DNA from 3 places in the Thermophagus sp. OGC60D27 genome. Region 1 is predicted to be linked to each of the others. Evidence: riboswitches for the same ligand, from Rfam matches in the RefSeq annotation. Region 1 holds a riboswitch; each other region holds the start of a gene.
What was found. Region 1 has a riboswitch for thiamine pyrophosphate ahead of ACT29H_RS08800 (sulfide-dependent adenosine diphosphate thiazole synthase). Riboswitches for the same ligand answer to the same signal wherever they lie in the genome.
Positions count from the first base shown of each region.

Region 2: another riboswitch for thiamine pyrophosphate. It lies ahead of thiM (hydroxyethylthiazole kinase); the one in region 1 lies ahead of ACT29H_RS08800 (sulfide-dependent adenosine diphosphate thiazole synthase).
Region 3: another riboswitch for thiamine pyrophosphate. It lies ahead of ACT29H_RS11675 (TonB-dependent receptor); the one in region 1 lies ahead of ACT29H_RS08800 (sulfide-dependent adenosine diphosphate thiazole synthase).

Region 1 covers NZ_JBQTGH010000006.1:107,699-113,015, reverse strand. Annotated here, with positions in the region: gene ACT29H_RS08810 (NADPH-dependent assimilatory sulfite reductase hemoprotein subunit) at 1-1,017, shown strand, start outside; gene cobA (uroporphyrinogen-III C-methyltransferase) at 1,281-2,561, shown strand; TPP riboswitch at 2,584-2,679, shown strand; partial or broken gene ACT29H_RS08800 (sulfide-dependent adenosine diphosphate thiazole synthase) at 2,874-3,542, shown strand; gene thiE (thiamine phosphate synthase) at 3,906-4,511, shown strand; gene thiC (phosphomethylpyrimidine synthase ThiC) at 4,508-5,317, shown strand, end outside.
Region 2 covers NZ_JBQTGH010000006.1:222,423-227,739, reverse strand. Annotated here, with positions in the region: gene ACT29H_RS09255 (TenA family protein) at 1-124, opposite strand, end outside; gene thiD (bifunctional hydroxymethylpyrimidine kinase/phosphomethylpyrimidine kinase) at 181-990, opposite strand; gene thiE (thiamine phosphate synthase) at 1,216-1,860, opposite strand; gene thiM (hydroxyethylthiazole kinase) at 1,857-2,651, opposite strand; TPP riboswitch at 2,746-2,843, opposite strand; gene ACT29H_RS09235 (dipeptidyl-peptidase 3 family protein) at 2,866-4,824, opposite strand; gene ACT29H_RS09230 (acyl-CoA thioesterase) at 4,897-5,316, opposite strand.
Region 3 covers NZ_JBQTGH010000008.1:215,277-220,593, reverse strand. Annotated here, with positions in the region: gene ACT29H_RS11680 (DPP IV N-terminal domain-containing protein) at 1-83, shown strand, start outside; gene ACT29H_RS11675 (TonB-dependent receptor) at 217-2,652, opposite strand; TPP riboswitch at 2,706-2,798, opposite strand; TPP riboswitch at 2,941-3,036, opposite strand; gene ACT29H_RS11670 (tetratricopeptide repeat protein) at 3,544-5,317, shown strand, end outside.

The sequences.
Region 1 (5,317 bases):
TCTCAGGACCTGGGATTCATTGCCATAGAAGAAAAGGGCAAATTGGCCGGGTTTAATGTCACGGCGGGCGGCGGCATGGGTTCCACCTTTGGGAATCCACAAACCTATCCTCGTCTGGGCGATGTGATCGGTTTTTGCCAACCGGATCAGGTGCTCAAAGTGGCCGAAACGATTGTCTTGATACAGAAAGAAAACGGCAATCGACAAGACCGTAAAAGAGCACGACTTAAATACACCATTGACGATCGCGGAATAGAGTGGTTCAAAGATGAGTTGAATACCCGTCTGGGTTTTGCTCTTGAAGCGCCCCGCCCCTATCGTTTCACCCGCAATGGCGACCGCTACGGATGGAAACAGGGTATCGACGGCAAATGGAGCCTCAACCTTTTTGTGGAAGGAGGAAGAGTGAAGGACACCCCCTCTCTCCTCTTGAAAACAGCTCTGCGAAAAGTTGCTGAAAACATTGACGATGCCCAATTTATTCTAACCGGAAATCAAAACCTGATTATTGCGAATACCTCTCAAAAAGAAAAGGTGGCGCGCATCCTCAAAAAATATGGCGTATGGCCGGCCACGCTTTCCGGATTGAGACAGAATTCCATCGCCTGTGTGGCCTTAAACACCTGCGGATTGGCATTCGCCGAAGCCGAAAGGTATCTACCGACACTGATCGGGAAGATAGAAACCATTCTGCAAGAATATGATCTTTTGAAAGAAGAGATCGTCATTCGTATGACCGGATGCCCCAACGGTTGCGGGCGGCCTTACCTGGCCGAGATAGGACTGATCGGCAAATCAATAGGCCATTACAACCTCTATTTGGGGGGCAACAAACAGGGAACGAGATTAAATACTTTGTATCGGGAAACGCTTACGGAAAAAGAAATTATTGAAACACTTCGACCCCTAATTGCCGATTATGCCCAAAATAGAAATTCCCATGAAAGCTTTGGCGATTTCGTAATTAGAAAAAAATATGTTTCCGAAACGGTTCAGGGAAAAGATTTCAGACATTGATCAAACCGAAAGAAAGGAAGTGAATAGTCTATGTTTATTAAAAGGTGATTCACATTTAGAATCAGATTAAAACCAACAATCCAATCTCTTTCAGACAGATGAATGCAAAGGGGAAAATCATTTCAAAGAAATGCAGATACCCCTTGCTGGTTTTATTACACATCATCATTTTTTTGATTCAATAGTATAATAAAAATGTATTTGAATTTTTCTCCACCCTCCAAAAGCCATACTCAATCATCAAAAACATAAAACCAAGAGCCATGAACAACTTCAAGCATCAACAACAAGAATTCTTGCCCATATCGGTAAATGTAACCGGCAAAAAACTATTAATAGTGGGTGCCGGCAAAGCTGCCCTGTCGAAAGTCAGAAGTTTGCGACGTTTCAATGTATCCATTACAGTCATCGGAATAAAAATCGATCCTGCCTTTCTGGAAATCGACAACATACATATCATCCATAAAAGCTATGATCCTTCCGACCTGGATGATTTTTTCATGGTATATGCATGCACCGACAACCGACATACCAATGAAATAATTCGCGAACACTGCCATGCCCGTAACATTCTTGTGAATCTGGCAGATAATCCCCGCCTCAGTGATTTCATTTCTCCTGCCGTTTACCAGGAGGAGGATCTAACAATAGCCGTCGGATCAAATGGGAAAAACGTGAAACAGTCGATCATGATTCGGGAAAACATAAAAAAAAACTCCGGGCCCGACTTAACAGGTTATCTATCATTGGAAAAGACATCTCTTAACGGAGAAAAAAACAGGGATCGTTCGCAGAAACCATTCGTTCCCAAAGTCATTCTGGCCGGTTTTGGTCCCGGTGATCCGGAATTAATGACGCTGAAAACCCATCGCTACCTTTTGGCGGCGGATATTATTTTTCATGATGCACTGGTCGATTCCAGGTTTCTGGAACACTATCCGGCCCGTAAAATAGCCGTGGGGAAACGATGTGGACAACACCATATTCAACAGGTAGAAATCAACCAGCTACTGGTATCAGCCGCCTTGAGCGGGAAAAAGGTGGTGCGACTAAAAGGGGGCGACCCTCTTATTTTTGGTCGGGCCGGAGAAGAACTTCAATTTCTGGCCGAAAACAATATTGATGTGAAAATTGTGCCGGGGATAACCAGTGCTTTTGCTGCCGCAGCTCAATATGGAATTCCATTAACCCATCGGGAGATAGGTTCTTCCGTAGCATTTTGTGTAGGACATAACATTGCCGAACGGGAATTACCCCAGGCCAGTACTCTGGTCTTTTATATGGGAGCACGACAACAATGCGAAATTTCCAACATACTGATAAAAAAAGGATGGAATAAAAATACCCCGGTTGCACTCATAAGTAATGTTTCCAATCCTCAATCAAAAGTAGTAATATCGCAACTCGACCAATTATGTCAACATCCGCTTTTACAAGAAACACCGCTATTGATAATAGTAGGACAGGTTGTAAAAAAGATGCCTGAATTTGAAGAAATTGCACCAAGAACAGAAAAGAAAAAGAAGCACATTTTTGCAGTTTAACAATATATTATCTATTTTTGAAATCCAATTTACGGGGTGCCTTACTTAACAGGCTGAGATCATACCCATTGAACCTGATCAGGATAATGCCTGCGAAGGGAAAAGATTTTATCGTATGCTCACCTTTATCAGTACCGCACTCCATAGATTTTTGATTAATCCTTTAATAATCATAAAACTATGGAACAAATGGTATCAGCAGGAATCATCGATTCCTACTTCAACAAATTAAAAGAGAATCTGGCCGTTGATGTGGCCATTGCCGGCGGTGGGCCGTCGGGACTTATTGCCGCTTATTAATTATCAAAAGCAGGCAAAAAAGTGGCTGTTTTTGAACGTAAGCTAGCCCCCGGTGGAGGCATGTGGGGCGGTGCCATGATGTTTAACGAAATAATTGTGCAAAAAGAGGCTCTGCCCATCCTTGAAGAACTCGGCATCGAAAGCAATCCATACAAAGATGATTACTATACAGTGGACTCGGTACATGCCACCTCTGCCCTCACCTATCATGCCACCCGTACCGGTGCCCGCATCTTTAATTGCACATCCATAGAAGATGTGGTATTTCACAATAATAAAGTGAGTGGATTGGTTGTCAACTGGGCGCCGGTACATCGCGAAGGGCTTCATGTAGACCCTTTGATTATTATGGCCAACGCCGTAATCGACGGAACAGGCCACGACTGTGAAATAGTGCATACCGTAGCCCGCAAAAACGATATCCAGTTAAATACCCCTTCGGGACAAGTCATGGGAGAACGTTCGCTGGCGGTAGAAGAAGCCGAAAAAACAACCATCGAAAACACCAAAGAAGTATTTCCCGGCCTTTTTGTTTGCGGAATGGCCGCCAACGGAACCAGCGGCAGCTATCGTATGGGGCCCATATTCGGGGGTATGCTCCTTTCCGGACAAAAAGTAGCAGAATTAATAGCTCAAAGACTTTCTGAAGAATCTAAAGTTCCGGAAAAAGTCAACGGGTAAAAGTTGATAATCAATAGTCATTAGCGGTTAGTGATTAGTGTTTAGTCACTAGTTTTTGGTTAATGATTGACTTTTTTAACACTTAAGAATATGGTAATTTTTGATTGGGGAGATGGCTGCTTTTAAATATTGTAAACTTCTTGTTTATATATAAATACCCCAATTTATGTCGCTTTCTCAACCACCCTGACCATCCAATCTCCCCAATCATCTCATTTTACATCGTCGGTGTGAATTGGCAATCCAAATAAATAAATCCAATGAAACGACCATGACCAAGAAGATTTGCAACAATAAGAACATGTATAAACTTTAGGTCATGCGAGTTTCATCCGGCCAATAACTTAGATAAATTTTATACGGATGAAAAATTATGGTGTTTATGTGATTTTAACCAAACCGATGCTACCGCATACGACCATTGCCGAAATATGCGTACAAAACCAGGTTGCCATGTTGCAACTAAGGGAAAAAGAGATGAGCGACCGGGAGCTTCTGAAAATTGCCCGTGATTTAAGAGCCATAACCCGTGGAACCACTACCAGTCTGGTCATCAATGATCGTCCCGACATTGCCCTGCTTTGTCAGGCCGACTATCTGCATCTGGGACAGGATGATTTGCCTGTTTCCGAAGCCAGAAAAATTGTAGGCCCCATGAAGATTGGTCTATCCACCCATTCCCTGGAACAGGCAAGGCAAGCGCTAGCCCAAGAACCGGACTATATTGGTTTTGGACCGATATTTCCCACCAATGCCAAAGCAAAACCTGACCCGCCCGTAGGCACAAACCAATTGGAACAGGTGCTTGCAATATCTGACGTTCCGGTGGTTGCCATTGGGGGTATTTTCCCTGAAAACATTGGGCAGGTAATTGCTGCAGGTGCCCAAAACATTGCCATGGTTCGTCACTTTATGCAAACCACCGACTTTGAAACAAATTTGAAACAAATTCAAAAACTAATTCCATGACCACACAAATCCACTATGCCCGTGCAGGCAAAATAACCCCGGAAATGAAAATTGTAGCTGCGCGCGAAAAGGTAGATCCTCAATGGCTTTGCAACGAGATAGCCGAAGGAAGAATCGTCATACCCAAGAACCACCATCACCATTTTGAACCCCATGGTATTGGTGCCGGACTGACGACCAAAATAAATGCCAACCTGGGCACATCGGAAAAACACTGTAACCTTTCCGAAGAACTTAAAAAACTCGATATTGCCGTTAAATATGGCGCCCATGCCATCATGGACCTCTCAACCGGGGGCAATCTAAAACTTATCCTAAACAAAATATTGAAAGCATCTCCGGTAATGGTAGGTACTGTCCCCATATACAGCGTTGCCACACGATTGTTGGCCCAAGGGAAAAGCATAGCTGATTTGACGCCGGAAGAACTTTTCCGCGAAATAGAATTTCAGGCCGAGGCCGGTGTGGACTTTATGACCTTGCATTGCGGTGTGACGCAAGCCTCCGTATCCTTTCTAAACAACGACAAGAGAGTATGCGGCATCGTTAGCCGTGGCGGGGCCATACTTAAACGATGGATGTTGGAAAATAAAAAAGAAAATCCGTTATACGAACAATACGACCGAATCCTGGATATTTGTCAAAAACATGATGTCACCATTAGCCTTGGTGACGGCCTTCGTCCCGGTGCCGGGTCCGACGCTACCGACCGTGGCCAGATTGCCGAGCTGCTGGTACTGGGCGAGCTTGTTGACCGCGCCAGAGAACAAGGCGTTCAGGTCATGGTAGAAGGACCGGGACATATG
Region 2 (5,317 bases), 110 kb from region 1:
CTCGCCCAAAGGGATGATCAAAGATCTTGTTGATCATGCCAAAACTAATATTCCACATATACGCCGTATGCGGTCCGGCAGGAGGGATGCTCAAAAACCGGGTGCTTTCTTTTTTGTCCTTCATCTGAAAAAAGTCTTTCTGGATAATGGGTGGTATATATCCAATGGTTCTCTTTGAGTTTATGCCCACCACCGGAAAAAATGATGCACCGGGCCGTGACCATGTCCCGTTTTGTAATCTTTACCTGCCTGAATGGCTTGATCAATATAGTTTTTCCCTTTGCCCACCGCCGATTGGAGCGTCTCCCCTCGAGCCAGAAAGGAGGCAATGGCAGATGAAAGCGTACATCCTGTTCCGTGCGTATTCATCGTCGTGATTCGCTTTGAAGGGAATGTGACAATTTCATCCTTTTCTGCATCATACAAGACGTCCATGAGCGTTTCATCGCTCAGATGACCGGCCTTGAGCATCACCGAAACAGATTGGTTACAGGAAAGGCTGCGGGCTGCATCGGGCAATTCTGATTGTGCCGTAATCTTCTCTCCCGAAAGGATCGATGCCTCAGGAATATTGGGCGTGATGATGGTGGCCAGCGGCAGCAGCTCCTCTTTCAGCGCTTCGATGGCTTCCTCCTGCAACAGTTTGTCGCCCGAGGTGGCTACCATGACAGGATCTATCACCAGTCTTTTTACTTCATATTGCTTTATCTTTTTTGCTACCAGTCGTATCACCTCGACCGAATGGAGCATTCCCACTTTTACGGCATCAGCACCGATATCGGTGAGCACGGCATCGATCTGTTTTTCAATCGTGGCGATCCTCACCGGAAATATGTCTGTTACCCCTTCGGTATTTTGTGCTGTAATGGCTGTTATGACCGACATGCCGTAGCACCCACAGGCAGAAAAGGTCTTTAAATCGGCCTGAATGCCGGCGCCACCTCCACTGTCACTACCGGCTATTGTTAGTGCGGTTTTATGTTTTTTCATTGGTATGTTTTTTATCTCAGTTATTGGTATGGTAGAATTCGTATGACAAAGAATTATACCTTGCTATTGTGGACAATCTTTGGTGTTAAGTGTATCTGTTTCCGGGGTTGTGGGATAGATGTTTGATATGTAGGGTATAGTGATTTTTGCAATCGATTATACCTGCCTCCCAAAACCCGGAACCTCGAAACCTAAAATCCGAAACCGGGAATCAGAAACACCCTTCTATTTTCTTTTCCGTCCTCGATCGATCTGTTTTAAGAGCTCTTGGGCGGCAGTATGGGGATCTCTGGCCGAACAAATGGCCGAAACCACCGAAAGCCCCTCCACACCAGTGGCCATCACCTCGTGGGCATTCCCTTGATGGATGCCCCCAATGGCCACCGAAGGATGTGAGGAATGCCGGGCTATGTCAGCCGTTCCCTGCAACCCCAAACCTTTCTCCAGTTCTTTTTTGGTGGGCGTGGTAAACACCGGACTTATACCAATATAATCGATATCGGCCCGGTTGGCCTCTTCCAGTTGATCCATCGATTCGACGGATAAACCAATAATCTTATCCGGCCCCAACATCTGACGAGCCATCTGCCAGGGCATATCGTTTTGTCCCAGATGCACCCCATCGGCATCGGTGGCCAGCGCTATATCCACCCGGTCGTTGACGATCAGCGGAAGCTTATGGCGTTGCAATATTTTCTTAACGCTCATCACTTCCTGTATAAATTCACGGGTAGTAGCCTCCTTTTCCCTTAACTGTACCATGGTGACACCCCCTTTAAGTGCATTTTCCACCACCTCTGCCAGGGGCCGTCCCAACGATAGGTCTCTGTCTGTTACCAGATAGAGACGCAAATCAAAAGAGGTTCTCATAGCTTTAAGGATTGGTTAAGGTCCTCTTGATTCAGAGCGTACAGAGCATCCAAAAAGTGCATCTGAAAAGAGCCAGGCCCTGCCGCCATCGATTCCGCTTTTTCCCCGGCTACCGCCATGATGGCCATGGCCGATGCGGCACCGGTCAGGGCATTGTCACTGACCGCAGCAAAAGCCCCTGTTAATGCCGAGGCCGTGCATCCCATCCCTGTCACTTTGGGCATGAGGGGAATGTGGTTTTGAATTTGAATAACATGGGTTCCGTCGGTGATGTAGTCGGTTTTCCCGCTGATGCTTATCACCGCCCCCGTTTCGCGAGCCAATGTCTTGGCCATGCGAAGTGCCACGTCCGAAGATTCGGTGCTGTCGACCCCTTTGGTGCGTACATCACTGCTGATGAGAGCCATAATTTCAGAAGCGTTACCACGAATGATGGTCGGATTACAGGCTCTGATCAATTGATGACAGGTCTCGGTCCGAAAAGAGGTGGCGCCAGCTCCCACAGGATCCAGTACAATAGGTATTTTTCGTTCCCTGGCCGTTTTGCCGGCTAATAGCATTCCTTCTACCCATTGCCGGCTCAGGGTTCCAATGTTCAAAACCAGGGCAGAGGCGATGCCGGCCATGGACGCCATCTCTTCCGGGGCGTGGGCCATCACCGGACTGGCACCTACCGACAGCAAGGCATTGGCTGTATTGTTCATGACCACGAAATTGGTAATGTTGTGAACCAGGGGCGAGGTGGCCCGCACCTTACGAAGAAGGTCTCCTGTAATTTGTGGTGTAATCATTTCACTTAATATTTTGGGGTTAAAAAAAAAGCTGTTCTGCACGAGGCAAAACAGCTTTAAATGATCTACTATGTCCTAAATGGTATGTGGTATCTCATTCAAACGACTGTTTCCCTACGCTGTTATTACACATATCAGGTTTAAGGGTCTGTTCTCAGCCCCACTCAAGGTGGAGCACCCCTAACAGTGTTTCGTTACAAATGTAACATTTTTTCTATAACCAGGAATGTTCTCCGGCGTATCGCATCATCTGTTCATCATATTTCTCGCCATAATCCGGAATGATATCGGTAATATTGCCTTTATCATCCGTTACGGTACGGAATCGCGGGTTGACAAAGCCACTATAGGGGGCAAGGTTCAGTTTTTGGTAGCGGTTCAAAACTTCTTTATGAAGTTGCTTATCCACCTTCACCCCATAGGTTTCTACCAGATGGCGAGCTGTTTCAAAGTCGCCTTCCGACTTGACGCGTTGAATTTCTGACAGTAAGGTGGCAAACAGATGCCGCAAGGCGTCATAATCATTGATGATGAAAAAGGTTTTGCCATCTTTCATTTTCTTTTCTATCACCTTCTCCGTTTTTCCTTTTTCGTAGCACCAGGCGGCAATAAGCTGGCGATTGCGCATATGGGCTTCTTCAATATCCTCGCCGGGGTTGATACGTGTTAGCTGAGTCATCAGTCCGTTGCGGATATAGTTGTCGTATTCGGCTTTATAAGCCTCCCGGTCGGGCAGTAGATTCAGTTCCACCACTTTCTTATCGGCCATATAATAAAGGGCAAACAGATCGGCACGCGCTTCTTCTATTACGGCGCCATAAGCCTTTAATTCATTGCCCGAGACACCTTCCAATAACTGCCCGGAACCATGTCCCAAACATTCATGAAGGTCGGTATGCAGGTTGCCCGAGATAAAACCATATTGATTATATCTGTCAATCTCTTCCCGGGAATAACAAAACTCTTCCAGAAAACCTGTTCCTTTGGATGCCTGATCGTAGGCATAGGTGATATTTTCAATGGTGACCGACTTGGAACCATACTCTTTCCGAATCCAGTCGGCATTGGGGAGATTGATGCCGATGGGCGTATGAGGAAAGCAATCGCCCCCCAGCATGGCGACGTTGATCACTTTGGCGGTAACGCCCCGAACCTTTTTCTTTTTGAAGCGGGGATCGACGGGTGAATGATCTTCGAACCACTGGGCATTGGCACTGATGATTTCGGTGCGGCGGGTGGCTTCACGGTTTTTAAAGTTAACCACGCTTTCCCAGCTCCCTTTCAATCCCAGAGGATCCCCATAGGTCTCAATGAATCCGTTAATGAAATCCACCTGCGAATCCTGATCGGACAGCCATGCTATATTGTAGTCATTAAATATCTTGAGATCCCCTGTTTTGTAAAAGTCGATTAACAGCGAGATCACCTTTTTCTGTTGGTGGTTTTCGGTTACCGTCAAGGCTTTTTGGAGCCATCCCACAATCTTCTCTATGGCGGGCGAATACATGCCGCCTATTTTCCAGACTTTTTCTTTAAGTTGTCTTCCTTCTTTTACCAGTTGCGTGTTTAACCCGTGAGATAGGGGCTCCCGGCCATCCGACGCCTTAAGGGAAGCATAATAAGCCTCCGCTTCTTTTTGCGATACACCGCTGTAATAGTTGTTGGCAGAGGTGGCAATCAGATCTGAGTCGTTTTCCTGATTAACCCGTTTGGCATCTACCTCGGGATCGAACAACACAGGAATGAGCGTTTTTAGCAAGTCGTCAACGGTTTCCCCTTTTTTTAAAGGCAACAATTCGGCAGGAATGCTTTTGACCGCTTGTTGGAAAAATGCTTCACCAAACGTCGGCGTTATTTTCAGGGTGGAGTAGTGATGATGAATACCATTGGAAAACCACACCCGCTTAAGATAGACCACCAACTCGCGAAAATCTTCCGATGAGCGGTCGCCGGTATAGTGTTGGTAGATGGCTTCCAGTGTTCGGCGAATGGTGAGATTATGCTTATAGTTCTGGTCAAACAGAATATCCCGGCCTTCAATGGCCGCCTGCGATAAATAGTAGATGAGTTTCTTTTGTTGCAGCGACAGCTCCTCAAATCCGGTTACGGGATAACGAAGAATGCGTAGGTCGGCAAACTGCTCTACGTAGTATTGAAAATGATCTGTTTTCATGGTGTTACTCTGTTTGTAGGGAAACGATTAAGGGCCCTCCCGTCACGGCATCGTGAATGCCCGGGGCAGGCCTTAGTGCCCATGCGTTTTAAAGAAAGGGGCAATTTTATCGGCCAGAAACGGCGGAATGCGCGTTGGTCGTCGTGTTTGGGCATCCAAAAAAGCCAGTACGGTTTCACCCTTTACCAACAATTGTCCCGATTGATTATATATATTGTATTGAAACCGAATCCTGGATGTGGGAAAATCTTCCACGTAGGTCTCGATGGTCAGTTCATCGTCGTAACGGGCCGACCGCAAAAACTTAACATGCAGTTCGGAAAGCGGCAGCATAATCCCTTGCTTTTCTATTTCGCTGTAGGGAAGTCCCAGGTGCCGGAACATTTCGGTACGTCCCACCTCAAAATAGGCCGAATAGACTGCATTGTTGACAATCCCCATCTGGTCGGTTTCGCCGTAGCGCACTCTCAGTTTTGTTGTATGCTTTAACATG
Region 3 (5,317 bases), on a different contig from region 1:
GTAAGTTCGGAGAACGGAAACGTCGAGACTTTTTTATCCGAACTCTCTTGCATCTGGAAACACCCGGGTGGAATAATAAGTGAAAGAAAAGACTCTGATGGGAAAGGGTATACTGATATGTAATGGAATTTTAAAATTAAGAATGGATGGCCGTTCAGTAGATTCTAAAAATAAATCCGGCTCCTAAAGGGCCGGATCTATTTTTAGCTTCATTTTTTAAAACCTTATCACGACCTGCCCCATATAATACCGTCCGGCCATGGGGTAATAGTAGGCCCAGGTGTTTTCAACACCTTCTTCATACCAATTACCGCCGTAAGCATTACTTTCGTATTCATGGTCCAGCACATTATGAATGGTAAATTGCAGGCCGATGCTTTTAAATGGTTTGGGATTCAATGTCCAGTTGAATTGTATGTCATTTACCAACCAGGCATCCAGTTTACGGTCTTCGCTTTCGGTGTTGTCGAAATACTGTTCGCCCACATATTTGCTCAGCAACCCAACGCTTAGGCCGGATGTCAGATCAACCGTCAGGTTACTGCTGCCAACAACTGAAGGTGAATAAGCAATTTGTGTATCTCCCAAAGGTTTTATTACCGTTTCGGTAATCCATTCTTCCTCGCCGTTTACTATTGTTGGATAGCTGTTGGTCGATGTTTCCACAAAATCGTAGATGATGTTGCGGCTGAGGGTGAGGTTCATATCCCAATGTAACCATGATACCGGATGAACCGCTGCAATAACTTCCACTCCGGCACGATAACTCTCATCCACATTGGTCAGGATGGGATTTCCCACATTACTTTTTTCACCCGTTGGTATCAACTGATCTTCGTAATACATGTAATAGAGGTTGATGCCACCCGAAAAGGCCGCCGATTCATATTTATAACCCGTTTCAATGTCGTAAAGTCTTTCCGCTTTTGGGGTAGCTTCCCGATCCAGGTTGGCATCCTTAAAATTGGTGCGGGTGGGTTCCCTGTTGGAGATCCCCGCAAAAGCATAGATGTTGTGGTTCGAGCCGGGGGTGAGGTAAAACCCAACTTTGGGATTAAAGAATTGGAAATCATGTTCCTGATCCAGTGACCGCAGGTCGTCGTCCATTCCTGACATATCATAGTTGATGCCACGGTATTGCATGTCCAAAAAGAGCCGAAGGAGTGGGGAAGCTTCCCAGTCAAACTTGGTAAACAGGTTGTGTTCGGTTTTCGTGCCGTTGTTGAAGTACCACTCGTAATCTTTCTCGGTGATTCCGGCATAGCGCATCCAGATGATCCGCCCGAAATGATCGCCGTCATATCGGTTCCATCCCCCACCAAAGGTCAGGCTGGACTGACTTGATAATTTTAAATCGCCCGAAAGCGTTGCGCCGTAAAAGTCATTTTCCATCCATTTCCGGCGTATCAAGTCACTGGTCTCAATGGTTTGAGCAGAGATTTGAATGGGTGATATCCCGTAATGATTTAAAGAATCCTTTTCTTTATACTGTTCATAAAAACCTTCGCCACGGGTGTAGTGAAGCGCTGCGGTGAGATGCAACTGTTGCCCTGCTGCCCAACTGTAAAATAATTGGGCATGTGTCTGTTTGTAATTGTCGGTTTGGTCGTCATAGTACTGTTCATTGCCCAACTCATCGGTATAGACGCCGGCAGGATTATATCGCCGGTCGGTTTCCAGCATTTCCTGCGGAACGCCCCACCAGCTGATACCTGTTTGTTGGTCACCATGAAGGATTATCATCTTTAAAAAGCTGTTGTCGAAATGCATGGTGCCACCCAGGTAGAGCGACTGATGATCCGAGAAAGCGTTTTTGATGTATCCGTCACTTTTTAGACGTGAATAGCGCCCTTCAAAAGAAAATTTTTCATTAATAAGTCCTGTGCCAAAGCGAATGCTGTTTTTAAAAGTATTGAAAGAGCCGGCAGTTGACGTTATTTCGGCGTAAGCCCGGGGATCGCTCGTGGTGGTCTGAAAGTTTATGGAAGCCCCGAAGGCTGCAGACCCTTGAGTGGAGGTTCCCACCCCCCGTTGTATCTGAACGTTTTCTACCGAATTGGCGAAATCGGGCATGTTGGCCCAAAAGACAGCTTGACTTTCCGAGTCGTTCAGAGGCACCCCATTCATGGTTACATTAATGCGGGTAGGATCGGTCCCGCGTATTCTGAGGTTGGTAGACCCCAGCCCGATGCCACTTTCGGAGGTGGAGACCAGCGATGGGGTTAATTTCAGAAGTGACGGAATGTCATTTCCCACCCCGGCGCCCCTGAGGGCCTCACCTGCCAGATCGGTATGTGCCACCGGTGTTTGATGACCGGCACGATAGGCCCTTACCACCACCTCCTCCGTCAAGTGGGATGCAGCTTTCAGGGTGATCTTCAGGTGTTTGGTTTTTCCCGGATCCACCATTGCTTGCCAGGTTTCGTAACCCATAAAGGAAACTCGGATTTGGACGGTGGGGGATGTGATGCCCGAAAATTGAAAATGTCCATCACGGTCGGTAACGGTTCCATGGTTTCCCGGATTCATCACTACGGATGCCCCGGCAAGGGGTTCCTGATTCTCAGAGTAAACGATACCCTGTAACATTCTTTGTGAAAACGTCTGGGCCGAAAGGAAGATCAGCCCCACTAAAAGCATTAATTTTTGCATAACAAAGCAGTTAATGTTTAACAATTAAACCATAAACTGCAATGGGAAAGCTTTTGAAGATATCATACATTCCCTTACCGGCATTACCCGGTCAGGTTCAAAGGGTATGATCTCAGCCATTTTTATTGGCACCCCATTGTAGTTGAATTTAAGGCAGAAATGAAAAGGTAGAAGGGCTTGTTTTGATTATATTTTTTTGTGTTTGGTTGGTTTTATGTTGCACAATAAACCTTGCCCATCTTTATCCTTTGCGTTTCTGTGTGCTATGAAAATTTGGGGATGAAAAATAAAAGGAGAGCGCTCATTTCCCTGCGCCGGCATTACCCGTATCAGGTTCAATGGGTGTGATCTCAGCCTCCTATTTGGGCACCCCGTGGCGGCAAATATAGAAACATTTAATTAAAAAAAGAGAACGCGATCTTAAATTATTTTGTTTTGGTGTCGGAAGCTATGGGCTTTGGGCTTCTTCAGTCGACTCCATGGAGATTATACAGACGATTGAGTCGACTGCAGGCAAACGACTGAGTCGACTGCAGGCAAACGACTGAGTCGACTGCAAGCAAACGACTGAGTCGACTGCAAGCAAACGACTGAGTCGACTGCAAGCAAACGACTCAATCGACCGTACAGGTTTTATTGTATTTTAATCTTTACTTTAAGATTTCCAATGAAGTAGAAAATACCATAACAGCACAAAGTTTATTATTAGGGGTGTGGCTAATTATTTTCCGTCTATTTTTCTCAAGTTCGCTTTAAATAATAAATTATCTGGAAATACACCAAATTTTCTCTATTTTCGTTGTTTGAAATAGTCTGATCAGGACAAAAATAGAATCACTCACATTGAGCCGATGGCTCAAAATTACGATTACATCAATATTTTGGAATATCATGACAAATCTTCGTATACTTTGGCTATTGCTGTTGGTTATTATTGGCGGCCATTTTTCAACAGCTCAACAATCGTATGACAGTCGACAACCTGATCGTCTGTTTAACGAAGCTCTGGAACATTACCGTAACGGTAGGTATGGAATAGCACGAAGTATGTTTGCCGACATACAGGAGATGTTTAGCCCAGGACAGAGCAATTTGAGAGCTGAATCGGCCTATTATTTGGCCATGGCCTCCTCTCACTTAAAGAATGAGGATGCTCAGGATCTTCTGGAGTCTTTCCTTGTTGATTTTCCCGAAAGCGGAATGCGGCCCTATGTTTATAAACGTTTGGGGGATCTGGACTATGAGGCGGGAAAGTATCGCAAAGCATTACGAAATTACAGATATGTAGAGGCCCGTAAACTGAATCGGGATACCCGTTACGACTTTAGGTTCAAGTCGGGCTATTGCCATTTTATGGAAGGAGAGTATGATCAGGCGCTTCCGGCCTTTTCAGAAATTCGCAATGTGGAAGGTCAATGGTGGGGCGCCGCTAATTTCTATTATGCCCATATCCAGTATGAGCAGGGCAATTATAATTCGGCATTGAAAATTTTTGAACAACTGAAAGATGAACCCGGATTTGGAGACGAGGTTCCTTTCTATATTGCACAGATCCATTATTTGCAGGGAGCGTATAAAAAGGCGATTGATTATGGGATGCCGCTGATTGAAGAGGCAGAAGGTGTCAGAAAGGCCGATATGGCACGTGTGGTGGGGAATGCATGGTATGCGCTTTCGGATTATGAGAATGCTGCTAAATATCTTTCCATGTCCGTTAGTCTGACCGAGGCCCCCCCCCGGCAGGATCTGTACCATTTGGGAATAAGTCTGTACCACTTGAAAAAGTATGAGGAGGCAGCAGAAGCGTTAACCCAGACTACCCTTGAAAAAGATGCCCTGGCTCAGAATGCCTATTACCATTTGGGCGATTGTTATTTAAAGATTAATGAAAAAGAGAGGGCTCGCACCGCTTTCGGGGCTGCTTCGGAATATGAATTCGATAAAGTGATTACCGAAGAGGCCATGTTTAATTATATCAAATTAAACTACGAACTGTCCTTCTCTCCTTTTAATGAGATTATCGACAGCTTCATGGAGTTTATTGACCGGTTTCCCAACAGTACCTATTTGGATGAAGCCTGGCAATATTTAGGACAGGCGCTTCTGACCACAAGAAATTACCAGCAAGCTCTTGAGGCTCTTGAGAAGGTGAAAAACAAAACGGCAGACAATTACCGGGCGCTCCAACGAATTGCTTATCATCGTGGCCTTGAGTTGTTTACCAATTTGCGCTTCGATGAAACCGTCGATATGTTGCAATACAGTCTGAAATATGGTGAGTACAATCGTGATTTGAAGGTGAAAGCCAGATATTGGCTTGGGGAAGCATACTATCGTTTGGAAAAATTCGATAAAGCCATCGAGAATTATGATATTTTTATCCATACGCCCGGGTCTTATTCTTTGGATGAGTTTAAAACCGCCCACTATAATATCGGGTATGCCTGGTTTAAGCAAAAGAATTATTCTCAGGCAGCTTCCTGGTTCAGAAAATATGAGAATCTGATGGGCAGTCGCCAATCACCAATGCTTGGAGATGCCCTAAATCGCATTGGGGATTGCTTTTATATGCAACGTGATTTTGATCGGGCCATCCATTATTACGATGCGGCTGCCAATGTGCCGGGGGCTTCGGCCGATTACGCATTGTATCAGAAGGCTTTTG